2 linked regions of the Bradyrhizobium diazoefficiens genome follow. The protein of the gene in region 1 binds, or shares a complex with, the protein of each later gene. Links are inferred from orthologs where the notes say so. Each region holds a gene or a part of one and is shown on either strand. Other genes may lie near its edges.

Region 1 (6,497 bases):
CCGGACGTGAAGGAGAAGATGTTCAATCCCTTCTTCACCACCAAGCCGGCCGGCGAGGGCACCGGGCTTGGTCTGTCCATGAGCCATGACATCGTCGTGAAACAGCACGGCGGCACGATCGACGTGAACACCGAGCCCGGTGTCTTCACCGAATTCATCATCACCCTGCCGCGCGTCATCGCGGCAGGCGATACTTCCGGAGGCAAGACGTGAACGTTTACATCCTGGTCGTCGATGACGAGCCCGATGTCGAGGCGCTGTTCCGGCAGCAATTCAGGCGCGACCTGCGCGCCGGCCGTTTCCAGATGGAGTTCGCACCCTCGGCGTCCGAAGCGCTGAAGCTCGCGGCCGAGGTTCGCGACCCCTCGTTGATCCTGATCCTGTCTGACATCAACATGCCCGGCATGAGCGGGCTCGACATGCTGCCCAAGGTGCGCGCCGAGCATCCGCATGTTCCGGTCATCATGATCACGGCGTACGGCGATGCCGAGACGCGTCGCAAGGCGATCGAGCGTGGCGCCATTGGGCTGCTCACCAAGCCGATCGATTTTGCGCTGCTGCGCCAGCAGATCGACACGAGGCTCGAGCAGGCGGCATGACTTCGACCATCCTCTTCGTCGACGATGAGCCCGATCTCGAGGCACTGATCCTGCAAAAATTCCGCAGGCAGATCCGCGACGGGATCGTTGCCATCATGTTCGCGCGCGACGGCTTGGAGGCGCTGGAATCGCTTGAGCAGAACCCGCACGTCGACATGGTGGTCTCCGACATCAACATGCCCAGAATGGACGGGTTGTCGCTGTTGCAGAAGCTGCAGGAAGCCGAGGACAAGAAGTCGACCATCATCGTTTCGGCCTATGGCGACATGAGCAATATCCGCACCGCCATGAACCGTGGGGCGTTCGACTTCCTGACCAAGCCGATCGACTTCGCCGACCTGGAAACCACAATCGAGAAGACCCTTCGCCACATCGGGATGTTGCGCGAGGTGAGGCGCCGTCAGGCTGAGGCCGAGCGGGCCCACGCCGCATTGTCGCGCCACTTCTCGCCAGAGCTTGCCAAGCGTCTGGCGGCGGGCGGCGAGGGTGAGGGGATCGAGGTGCAGTGGCGCGATGTCGCGACCATTTTCACCGATATCACCGGCTTCACCTCGCTGGTCGAGACCGCGCCGCCCGAGACGCTGGGCGCGCTCCTCAACGAATATGTGGGCGGGATGACCGAAGTCGTCTTTGCACATGAGGGAACGGTCGCAAAAATTATCGGCGACGCGATCCAGGTGCTGTTCAATGCGCCCGGCGATCAGCCGGACTATGCGACGCGTGCGGTCGCATGCGCCCATGATCTGGATGCCTGGGCACAGGATTTTTGCGCGCGCCAAAGTGATCGAGGCGTGGATTTCGGAGCCACCCGCATCGGCATTCACGCCGGGTCCGCGCTGGTCGGCAATTTCGGCGGCAATCGCTTCTTCGACTACACCGCGTATGGGGACACCATCAACATCGCCGCGCGGCTGGAAGCTGCGAACAAGCAGCTGGGCACGCGTATCTGTGTCAGCTCGGGTGTCGCCGAGGCAGCCAGGAATTTTCAGGGGCGTCCCGTCGGCGATCTGATGCTGCGCGGGCGTAGCGAGCCGCTGCGCGCGTTCGAGCCGCTGCCGCGTGAAAGATTCGAGGCGCCCGAGACGGCGCTGTATTCCGAGGCCTTTGCCAGGATGGAAGCCGGTGACGCCGCGGCCATGCCGGCCTTTGCCGCGCTGGTCAGCATGCACGCGGACGATCCTCTCGCCGGATTTCACTTGAGGCGCCTGCTCAACGGCGGCAAGGGCATCCGCATTCAATTGGATTAGGAGTTCGTCATGACGCGTGAATTCTCCGCCGGCAACTATCGGTTCATTCCCTCCGTGTTTCAGTATTCGGCTGGTGCGGCCGCCGATGACGGCTATGAGATCGAGCGCGTCCGGTTCGATCGCCTCGTGCCTCTGGCCGAGGGGTTTGCGCTTGCGGCAAAGTTCATTCAGGAGGCAGGGCGCCCGTTGACGGCGTTCTGTGCCTGCGAGCTGCGCTCGCCGGCTGCCTTCAGCGAGGAGGGCTTCCGCGCATTCAACTTGCATTACGTCAAGACGCTGTCGGAATGGGGCATCTTCGACGGCACCACCAATCCGGTGGCGCGCAGCAATGTCTGTCCCGAGATCGATCCGCCGTCGGAGCCGTCGTTCTACGCGTTCTCCTTCACGTTCCCAACAAGCTCCAAAGCGCCGTCCTTCGTCATTGCTGGCGGTGCCGAGGCGCGCGAGGGCGGCGGCAGCTATGTCGAGCGCACGGTACGCTACCGCGACCTCAGCCCGGAGGGGTTGCGCGAGAAGGTGCGATTCACCACGACGTCGCAGATGGAGAACCGGATGACGGCGTTCGGATTCGGTTGGAAGGACACGACCGGCGTACAGGCCTATTCCGTGCACGACTTCCACCATGCGCTTGTCGACGAGCTTGTCCGCCGTGGCGCGCTGCGCTCGGGCCTCACCTGGCACTTCGCGCGGCCGCCGGTGGTCGACCTCGAATATGAGATGGATTGCCGCCGCGTGATGCGCGAGGTGGTGATCTAACGCTGCCGCGGGTCGAGGGCGTCGCGCAGGCCGTCGCCAAGCAGGTTCAGCGACAGCACCACGAGGAAGATCGCAAGCCCCGGCCAGATCGCCATCCAGGGCGCCTGGGTCAGGAAGCGTTGCGCTGCGTTAAGCATGCTGCCCCAGGATGGCGCCGGCGGCTGCTGGCCGAGGCCGAGGAACGATAGCGCCGCCTCGGCGATGATGGCGGCTGCGATCGAGAGCGTCGCCTGAACCAGCAGTGCGGGCAGGATGTTCGGCAGGATGTGCGAGACAGCGATGCGCCAAGGCGGATTGCCGAGTGCGCGTGCCGCTTCGACATAGTCCTCGGCCTTGACGCTCAGCACCTGGCCGCGGGTCAGGCGGATGAAGATGGGCGTTGCCGAGATGCCGATCGCGATCATGGCGTTGCCGAGGCTCGGACCGAGGAACGCCGCCAGCGCAATCGCCAGGATCAGGAACGGGCAGGCCAGCATCGCATCGGTGATCCGGCTGATCAGCGCATCGACGAACCCGCCGCGATAGCCGGCGAGAAGGCCGAGCGGCACGCCGATGCCGAGGGCGATCGCGACCGAGATCAGGCCCGCAAGCAGCGAGGCCCGCGCGCCGTAGACGACGCGGCTCAGGATATCGCGGCCAAGCTCGTCAGTGCCGAACCAGTGCGTGAATGTGGGCGGCTTGCGCACCAGGCTCCAGCTCGTCGCGATGGGGTCGTAGGGCACGATCAGAGGGGCGAGCAGCGCGAGCAGGATGACGATGGTGAGGACCACGAGGCCCGCAACCGCTGCCTTGCGCTTGAACAGGTGACGCCGCGCGCGGCGCGCCGGGCTGTCCAGTTCGTCCGCTTGCACAAGGGGGCCCGACAGGGCGGCGTCGGTCATGGCCTAGCCCCTCAGCCGCGGGTTGACGAGGATGTAGGCGACGTCGGCAACCAGATTGAGGGTGATGTAGACCGTGGCGGTCACCAGCACCACACCCTGCACGACGGCATAGTCGCGGTTGAACACGGCGTCCACGATCAGCTTGCCGAAGCCGGGAATGGAGAAGATCTGCTCGGTCAGCACGGCGCCGGACAGCAGCGTGCCGAGCTCGAGCGCGCCGAGCGTGATGATCGGCGTCAGCGCGTTGCGCATGGCATGTTTCAGGATCACGGAACGCTCGGAGAGCCCCTTGGCGCGCGCGGTGCGGACGTAATCGCTTTCCAGCACCTGGAGCATGGCGCTGCGGGTATGCCGCATCAGGACCGCGGCAATCGCATTGCCGAGCACGAAAGCGGGCATGATGGTGGCAGCCAGGCTCGCGCGCCAGTTCTCGGTGAGCGGCACATAGCCCGAGGCCGGCAGCCAGCCGAGCTCGATCGAGAACAGGAAGATCAGCATGATGCCGAGCCAGAAGTTTGGCGTCGAGATGCCCCATAGCGCGAAGAAATTGGCGCCGTAGTCCCAGGCCGTTCCCTTCTTCACGGCGGCGACGATCCCGGCGGGAATGCCGATCAGGAAGGCGATGATGATCGCCATCGAACCGAGTTGCAGTGTCACCGGCAGCTTTTGCGCAATCAGCTCGCGCACCGGCATCTTGTTACGCAGGGACTCGCCGAAATCGCCCGATAACACGCCCTTCATCCAGTAGGCGTACTGCACGGGGACCGGCTGATCGAGCCGGTATTGGTGGCGGATCTGCTCGATCACGGCCGGATCGCGCTCTTCTCCCGCCATCACCAGGGCGGGATCGCCCGGCAGCAATTGCTGCAGCGAGAAGATCAGCAACGACACAAAGAACAGTGTCGGTACGATCTGCGCAAGCCGGCGGGCGAGGAAATTCAGCATCCCTGCAGCGTCACTTCAGCTTGAGGCCGACGACGCGCACGAGGCCGTCGGGCATCTGCCTGTAGCCCTCGAGCTTGGTGGTATGCGCAATGATGATGCGGCGATGATAGAGATAGAGCAGCGGCTCCTCATCCTGGACCAGCTTGGCCAAATCTTCGTAGCTGGCCTTGCGCTTGGCGAGGCCGGTCACGAGCCGCGCGTCTTCCAGCGCCTTGTCGGCCTGCGCATCGTTCCAGTCGCCGTAGTTCTGAGGAGCGCCGCTGTGCAGGAAGATGAAGGTGTTGCCGTCAGGATCGACGCGGCCGCTCCAGGCGAGCATGAAGGCCTGGTAATCGCCGGCCTCGGCCTGCTTGAGCCCGGTTGCGAATTCGGTGACGCGGATCTTCATGTCGAAACCAGCTTCTGCAGCCATCGACTGGATCACCTGCGCCGGTGTCTCCGTCTCCGCGCCCTTCGGCACCAGGAAGTCGACGCTGACTGGCGGCGTCACGCCGGCTTCCTTCAGCAGCGCCTTGGCCTTCTCCACATTGCGGGGACGGACCGGCAAGCTCTTTTGGTAGTAGGGATGATCAGGATTGACCCATTGATTGCCGACCTGAAACTCGCCGTTAAACACGACCTGGTTGATCGCCTCGCGGTCGATGGCAAGGTCGAGAGCCTGCCGCACCTTGGCGGATTGGCTCAGCGGTCCCTTGGCCTTATCCTTGCCGATATTGAGCGTGATCCCCTGATAGCCGAGCTCGATGGCGGTGGCGACCTTCAGCCGTGAATCGGCGCGCACCTCCTTGAGATCGGTGGCGAGCACGCGCTCGATCAGATCGAGGGCGCCGGATTTCAGGTTCGCCAGCCGCACGGTGGCATCGACGATGGGCTGGAACACGATGCGGTCGATGAAAACGTGGTCCTTGTTCCAGTAGTCCGCGAACTTCTCGAACACGATGCGGTCCTGCTGCACGCGCTCGACGAATTTATAAGGGCCGGCGCAGACCGGGTGCAGGCCGAACTTGTCGCCGGCTGCCTTCGCCGCTTTCGGCGACATCATCATGCCGGCGCGATCTGTGAGCTGGGCGAGCAACGGCGAGAACGGCGATTTCAGCACCAGCTTGATGGTGAGGGGATCGACGACATCGATGTGGTCTACCGAGGCGAGCTCCGGCTTGCGGAACGAGCCGGGGAGAGTCAAATGGCGCTCCAGCGAGAATTTGGCGGCCTCCGCGTCGAAAGGCTCGCCGTCGTGGAATTTCACGCCGGGCCTGAGCTTGATGACGAGGCCCTTGCCGTCATCGGCGGTCTCGCTCGACAGCGCGAGCTGGGGCACGATGTTGAGCTTCTCGTCGATGTCGAACAGCTTGTCGCAGAATGCGGCGAACACGATGCGGCCGACATAGGTGCGCGCCATCGAGGGATCAAGAATATCGGGGTCCTCGGCAAGGCCGATACGCAGCGTGGTCTGCGCGTGGGCGGCCCCAAGCGACAGCAGGAACGCAGCCGCGGTTGCGGCGAGGCGAAACATCTTCATCGGACAGTCCCCATTGCTCCGGCTACGTCGTTGCAGGCCTTGCACTCTGTATACCAACCCCGGCCGGGCTTGCGCCTTCCGTCTTTCGGCTGAAGGCTGCGACTAATTTTGCCAGTTCCGGCGTGAATCCGCCCGCTGTGGGCAGGATGCCGTCGGCCGGAGGCAGCTCGCCGACGCGATGGCAGGCGGTGGCGTGGCCTGCCTCGTCTGCCACCAACGCGGGCGCCTCGGTGCGGCAGCGGTCGATCACGAAGGGGCAGCGGGTATGGAAGCGACAGCCGGCTGGCGGATTGAGCGCGCTCGGGATCTCGCCTTGCAGGATGACCTTCGCCCGCCTGGCGCGAGGTTGCGGCAGCGGGATCGCGGACAATAGGGCGCGGCTGTACGGATGGCGTGGGTCGGCGAACAGCGCATCCGCATCGGCTTCTTCGACGATGCCGCCGAGATTCATCACCGCGACGCGGTCGGCAATGTGCTTGACCACCGCGAGATCATGCGAAACGAAGATATAAGCCAGACCAAGCCGGTCCTGGAGTTCGCGCAACAGATT
Region 2 (6,577 bases), 5.2 Mb from region 1 along the record:
CGATGAGCTGGCCGGGCTGGGCGTCAAGGGTCTGGTGCCAGGTCTGGGTCTGGCACAACAGCTTGATCAGACAACCCTTGAGCTTGAGGCGGTCGGCGGATTCGCGCCACAGCGAGACCGAATAGAACTTGCCGTCCTCGGCATTGTAGATATCGCCGGCGAACCGACCATCGGTCGTCGCCTGCAGGCCCATGATCAACTGGTGGCCGAGCAGGGCGCGGGCGCGCTTGTCGGGGTCGGGATTTTCCTTGTCGCGATGAGGCTGGCCGCGCTTGTCGGCCGGCTCCTTCATCCAGACGATGAAGCCGCAGATGCGGTCGCGCGTCGGCCCGCAGCGCTCGAGCCGAATGCGTGCGCGGCCGTCCTCGACGAGCCAGGTGCCGCTCGGATCGTTGGGCGTGACGGCGCCGGCGCGGCCACCCAAAATCATCATCACGACGGTGATGGCGACGCGCAGCACGAAGCGAAGGACAAAGTTCATCAGCGGCTCCTTTCGTTGGGAGGATTGCGGCGTCAGTTCAGTTGCGCCATCAGCGCATCGGCGCCCTTATCGACGCCGGCATTGGCGGCCGCGAGCGCGCCGACGCTGGCCTTGATGTCGTAGGCGCCGGGGTATTGCTTGGTGACGTAGGCGGAGAGCAGGCGCGCGGTCGCAGCGTCGAAGATCTCGACGCCGTAAATGACCGAGCCGGTCAAGGTGCCCTCGCCGTCGCGCGCGGCCTGCACGCCGTTGTAGACGGCGCCCGCCATGTCGAAGCGGGAGAGCGTGCCGAGCACCGGGGTATTGGTGACGGCACCGGTCAGCGTCAGCCTGATCCGCAGCGTCTCCGGTCCGCGCTCGCGCACGAGTGCGAAGCGTCCGCGCAGCCGCTCGGCAAAACGGGTTTGCATATAAGCGGCCAGCGTCGCCTTGTCCTTGTCGGACATGTCGCCGAACTGGTGATCCTTGCCGCGGTAGACCACGACCGGATCGAGGATCACTTTATTATAGGCGCGCCAGTCGACTGGCGTGGAATAGCGGTAGGGCACGCGGCCGGAGGCATCCGACTTGTCGGGCACCATGTAGGCGGACGACGCCATCTCCGAATAGGGCACGGGCACAACCGAGGCGCAGCCGGCCACGGCCGTGCCAAGCATCAGCGTTCCCAGACCGCGCAGAGCGATCGAGCGATCCATTTCAGAACTCCTCTTGCGACTTGTCGAACGGCAAGGGCGGCCGCAGCCGCGTTTGGGACCAGACGCGGCTGCGGCGTTCACCTTTGCCAGCCCAAGGCTTCGTCCGGGGCCATGTCAGTTGCCTTGGGCCGCCTCAGTGTTTCCGTTTATAAACCGACCAGGCGGTTTGTAAAGTGCAAAATTGACCGCTGGCGCATTTGGCCGCAGACGCGGTTTTAGGCAGCGATTGGTTGGAGGTTGTTAACGTTGAATCAGGCGCGCTTGCGCGGCGTTGCGGCCTTTGCCGCCGGCGCCGCCTTGACGGCACGCTGCCTGACGGGCTTCTCCAGCGTATTCCACTGGCTGTCGTCCATTAGACGCTTGAACAGCCGCTGATGCTCGTCCTTGCCAAGCGGCGACATCCCGAACAGTCCGCTCAACAGCAATCCCCTCGCCGCCGCCCAGCGCAACAAGGCGAGATCCGGATCACTCGCCTCGGCCTTGATGGCCTTGATGATCTCGACATCAGCCGCACGCGGCAGTTCCATCAGGCTGGGATCCTCGACCATCGCCGCGAGCACGCCAAGCGCTGCCGAATTCGGCTGGACGCTCGCCTCACGCACTGTCGCGAGTTGCGCAGCCAGCTCGGGCTGTTCCGAAACTTCGCGTGCCGTCGCCATGTAGCGACTAGTGAACTCCGCGAAATGCGTCATCTGCCGCTCCAGCAGCGCCTTCAGCACCGCCTGCTTGGTGCGGAATTGATGCATCACGCCGCCCTTGCTTAGGCCGCTCTCGCGCGCGATCGCGTCGAGCGTTAGCCGGCCGGGTCCGTCGCGCGCAATGATCGCAAGCGCCGCATCGAGTGCAGCATTGCGGGATCGTTCGGAGCGTGTGGCGTTGTCCATGAGCCGACTTGTCTCCGTGACAAGACAATGAATCAAGTGAAAACAGGACGCGCTGTACATTTTTTGTGCGAACACTGTCGAGACTTTCATCTTGCGGCGCGGAATGGGACTGTGTGAGCCTCAATGGTGGATGGGGACTGGGATGAGCCGGCCGCCGCTTCGCGCGCGAGAACGTTGCGAAGCGCTGACGGCTGGTCTCGCTTGAGAAAGATACGAGATGTCGAAACGAGTGTTGCTTGGTCTCCTCCTGGCTTGCGGCCTCACGGCCTCGGCGCTGGCGCAAGAGCCGAAGACAGGGGGTGTGATCAATGCGGTGATCCAGCCCGAGCCGCCCGGCCTGATGCTTGCGATGATCCAGAACGGTCCGACCCAGATGGTGTCGGGCAACATCTTCGAGGGCTTGCTGCGTTATAGCCCCAAGCTCGAGCCGCTTCCGGAGCTCGCCGAGAGCTGGAACGTCAGCGAGGACGCCAAGACCTACACCTTCAAGCTCAGGAAGGGCGTCACCTGGCATGACGGCAAGCCCTTCACCGCGGCTGACGTGCTGTTCTCGGTCGAGATGCTGAAGCAGACCCATGCGCGTGCCCGCAACAACCTCGCGCAGGTCGACAAGGTCGAGGCGCCCGACGATTACACTGTTGTCTTCACGCTGAAGCAGCCGTTCGGCCCGTTCCTGGGCATCTTCGAGGTCGGCTCGATGCCGATGGTGCCGAAGCATCTCTATGACGGCACCGACTGGAAGACCAACCCCTACAACAACGCGCCTGTCGGCACCGGCCCCTTCATGTTCAAGGAATGGCAGAAGGGCTCGTTCATCCGGCTGGTCAAGAACCCGAACTATTACGAGAAGGGCAAACCCTATATCGACGAGATCTACTGGCAGATCATCCCCGACGCCGCAGCGCGTTCGGTGGCCTATGAGACCGGCAAGGTCGACGTGCTGCCCGGCGGCTCGGTCGAGAATTTCGACGTGCCGCGGCTGTCCAAGCTGAAGGACACCTGCGTCACCGGTGCCGGCTGGGAGTTCTTCTCGCCGCTGGCCTGGCTGTGGCTGAACAACCGCCAGGGGCCGCTCGCGGACAAGCGGGTGCGGCAGGCGGTGATGTATGCGATCGACCGCGACTTCGCCAAGGACGTGATCTGGAACGGGCTCGGCAAGGTCGCAACCGGTCCGTCGGCCTCGACCATCAAGTACTACACCGACGACGTGCCGAAATACGCTTACGATCCGGCCAAGGCCAAAGCGCTGCTGAAGGAAGCCGGCTACAAGGGCGAGAAGATCCGCATCCTGCCGCTCGCCTATGGCGAGACCTGGCAGCGCTGGGGTGAAGCCGTGAAGCAGAACCTCGTGGACGTCGGCATGAACATCGAGACGATCTCGACCGACGTCGCCGGCGGCAACCAGAAGATCGGCGACTGGGATTACGACATCGCCTTCACCTATCTCTACCAGTACGGCGATCCCGCGCTCGGGGTGGGGCGCAACTACGTCTCCAGCGCCATCGCCAAGGGCCAGGTGTTCAACAACGTCGAGGGCTACTCCAACCCCGAGATCGACAAGCTGTTTGCCGACGGCGCGGTCGCAACGCCGGACTCCAAGCGCAAGGAGATCTACGAGAAGGCGCAGAAGATCCTGGTCGAGGACGTGCCGGTGGCCTGGATGCTCGAGCTGCAATTCCCGACCATCACCCGCTGCAAGGTCAAGAACCTGATCACCACGGGGATCGGGGTCAATGACGGCTTCAAGGACGCATGGCTCGACAAGTGACCGCGGGCGCCGCTGACCTCTCCCGCTTGCGGGAGAGGTCGGTACGCGCGAAGCGCGTAGCGGGTGAGGGCTCTCTCCTCTTGGCGTCCTCTCTGCGGAAATACCCTCTCCCCTGCCCTCTCCCGCAAGCGGGAGAGGGAGCGCACCGCGATTGTCGCTGCGTTCAACCTGATCTGATCGCCATCTAAAATGCTCTCCTTCATCTCCCAGCGTGTCGTGAAGGGCGTGATCGTCCTGCTTGCGATCGTCGTCCTCAATTTCTTCCTGATCCGGCTTGCGCCCGGCGATCCCGCCGTCGTGATGGCGGGCGAGGCCGGCGCCAGCGACCAGGTCTTCGTCCAGCAGCTGCGTGAAAAATTCGGCCTCGACAAGCCGCTGCCCGAGCAGCTGTTCATCTACGTCAAGGGCATCGCGACCTTCGACCTTGGCTTCTCCTTCCGTCAGCAGGCACCGGTGTCGAAGCTGATCCTCGAACGGCTGCCGGCGACGCTGCTGCTGACGCTGACGGCATTCGCGATCTCGCTCGCGCTCGGTGTCCTGTTCGGCACCTTCGCCGCGCGCTTTGCCGGAACTTTCCTCGACACGGCCATCACCGTCTTGGTGCTGATCTTCTACGCCATGCCGATCTTCTGGGTGGCGCTGATGGGAATCCTGCTGTTCTCGGTCACGGTCGACTGGCTGCCGAGCTTCGGCTACGAGACGGTCGGCGCCAACCTCACCGGCTTTGCCCATGTGGTCGACGTCGCCAAGCACCTGATCATGCCGGCGATGACGCTCGGCCTGTTCTTCATGGCGACCTACACCCGCATGACGCGCGCCTCGATGCTGGAGGTGAAGCGGCTCGACTTCGTCAAGACCGCACGCGCCAAGGGCCTCTCGGACGCCGTGATCCAGCGCCGCCATGTGCTGCGCAACGCGCTGCTGCCGGTCGTGACGCTCGCCGGCGTGCATGCCGGCACGCTGATCGGCGGCGCCGTCATCACCGAGACCGTGTTCGCCTGGCCCGGCATCGGGCGGTTGATGTACGACGCGCTGCTGCAGCGCGACTACAATCTGCTGCTCGGCGTCTTCGTGACCTGCTCGGTCATGGTGCTGATCTTCAACCTCATCACCGACCTCGTCTATCGCCTGGTCGACCCACGCATCGAATTCGCCGCATGAAACAGTTCTGGACATCGATGCTGAAGAGCCCGAGCGGCGTCGTCGGGCTCGTCATCCTTCTGCTTGCCATCTCGGTTGCAGTGTTCGGGCCGTTGCTGTTCCCGAATTCGCCCTGGCGCATGGTGCAGCGGCCGTTCCTGCCGCCCTTCACGCTCTCGACCGTACCGCTCGGCACCGACGCACTCGGCCGCGACGTGTTCGCCGGCATGATTTTTGGCGCACGCGTCTCGCTGCTGGTCGGCCTCGTCTCGACGCTGGTCGCACTTGTCGTCGGCGTTCCGATCGGCGCCATGGCCGGCTATTTCGGCGGCAAGGTCGACGACGCCCTGATGCGCTTCACCGAATTCTTCCAGACCATTCCAAGTTTTGCGCTCGCGATCGTGCTGGTGGCGATCCTGCAGCCGTCGATCTATTCGATCGTGGCATCAATTGCAGTGGTGAGCTGGCCGCCGGTCGCGCGCCTCGTCCGCGGCGAGGTGCTGTCGCTACGCACGCGCGAATATGTCCAGGCCGCCGTCGTCACCGGACAGAGCAACACCTGGATCATCCTGCGGGAGATCCTGCCCAACGCGCTGTCGCCAGTGATCGTGCTGGCCTCGCTGATGGTCGCAACCGCGATCCTGCTGGAATCCTCGCTGTCCTTCCTCGGCCTCGGCGATCCCAATCTGATCTCCTGGGGCTACATGGTCGGCGCCGGCCGCACTGTGATCCGCCAGGCCTGGTGGATCACGGTGTTTCCCGGCGTCGCGATCCTGATCTCGGTGCTCGGACTGAACCTGATCGGCGAGGGCCTCAACGACGCGCTCAATCCGCGCCTCTCGCGGGAGGGACGCTGATGATGACCGCCCCGCCCGCCGTCTCCATCAAGGACTTGCGGATCGCGCTGCCCAAGGGCGCCGAGCGCCCCTTCGCCGTCGATGGCGTCTCGCTCGAGTTGCGGCCCGGCAAGATCGTCTGCGTCGTCGGCGAATCCGGCTCCGGCAAATCGATGTGCGCGCATGCGCTGATGGGCCTGTTGCCCGATACGGTGTCGGTCACATCAGGCGAGATCCAGTTCGACGGCCACGATCTGCTCAAGCTCGATGACGACGGCTGGCGCGATTTGCGCGGCCGCCGTCTCGCGATGATCTTCCAGGAGCCGATGACCGCGCTCAATCCGTTGATGCGGATCGGCGACCAGATGGCGGAGATGTTCGAGGCCCACGGCCTGCTCACGCCCAGGGAGCGGCGCGCGAAAGCGCTGTCGCTGGCGCGCGAGGTCGGCCTGCCCGACCCTGAACGCATCGTGCGCGCCTATCCGCACCAGCTCTCGGGCGGCCAGCGCCAGCGCGCCATGATCGCGATGGCGCTCGCGCTCGAGCCGGCCGTGCTGGTCGCCGACGAGCCGACCACCGCGCTCGACGTCACCACGCAGGCGCAGATCCTGAAGCTGATCCGCAACCTCCAGCGCAATCGCAACATGGCGGTGATGTTCATCACCCATGACTTTGGTGTCGTCGCAGATATCGCCGACCAGGTCGTGGTGCTCAGGCACGGCAAGGTCGTCGAGGAAGGCCCCGCTAGCTCCGTCTTCAACGCGCCGCAGCAC

The links.
Region 2: the proteins of JJC00_RS28060 (region 1) and JJC00_RS04070 are in contact, whole or in part, in a cryo-EM structure (PDB 8Z1Y), measured with the Escherichia coli proteins. The link is inferred for Bradyrhizobium diazoefficiens from one-to-one orthologs.

Annotation. Positions count from the first base shown.
Region 1 is NZ_CP067102.1:6,023,085-6,029,581, reverse strand. The notes cover bases 1,542-4,327. They hold JJC00_RS28060 (ABC transporter permease), read right to left. Parts: upstream 3,484-4,327; coding sequence 2,599-3,483; downstream 1,542-2,598. Other genes in these bases: JJC00_RS28055 (ABC transporter permease), read right to left, coding at 3,487-4,327; cnbZ (2-amino-5-chloromuconate deaminase CnbZ), read left to right, coding at 1,856-2,602; JJC00_RS28070 (adenylate/guanylate cyclase domain-containing protein), read left to right, coding at 1,542-1,846. Also shown: JJC00_RS28080 (ATP-binding protein), read left to right, coding at 1-213; JJC00_RS28075 (response regulator), read left to right, coding at 210-599; more of JJC00_RS28070, read left to right, coding at 596-1,541; more of JJC00_RS28055, read right to left, coding at 4,328-4,428; JJC00_RS28050 (ABC transporter substrate-binding protein), read right to left, coding at 4,439-5,947; JJC00_RS28045 (ABC transporter ATP-binding protein), read right to left, coding at 5,970-6,497. UniProt on the Escherichia coli protein: Part of the ABC transporter DppABCDF involved in dipeptide transport. Responsible for the translocation of the substrate across the membrane.
Region 2 is NZ_CP067102.1:872,926-879,502, reverse strand. Bases 1,687-4,552 are described here. They hold JJC00_RS04070 (ABC transporter substrate-binding protein), read left to right. Parts: upstream 1,687-2,277; coding sequence 2,278-3,828; downstream 3,829-4,552. Other genes in these bases: JJC00_RS04065 (ABC transporter permease), read left to right, coding at 4,018-4,552; JJC00_RS04075 (TetR/AcrR family transcriptional regulator), read right to left, coding at 1,687-2,060. In the rest of the region: JJC00_RS04085 (DUF2147 domain-containing protein), read right to left, coding at 1-481; JJC00_RS04080 (DUF3313 domain-containing protein), read right to left, coding at 514-1,176; more of JJC00_RS04075, read right to left, coding at 1,428-1,686; more of JJC00_RS04065, read left to right, coding at 4,553-4,989; JJC00_RS04060 (ABC transporter permease), read left to right, coding at 4,986-5,825; JJC00_RS04055 (ABC transporter ATP-binding protein), read left to right, coding at 5,828-6,577. UniProt on the Escherichia coli protein: Part of the ABC transporter DppABCDF involved in dipeptide transport. Binds dipeptides and accepts a wide range of side chains, including small neutral, bulky hydrophobic, and positively and negatively charged groups. Tripeptides are poor substrates.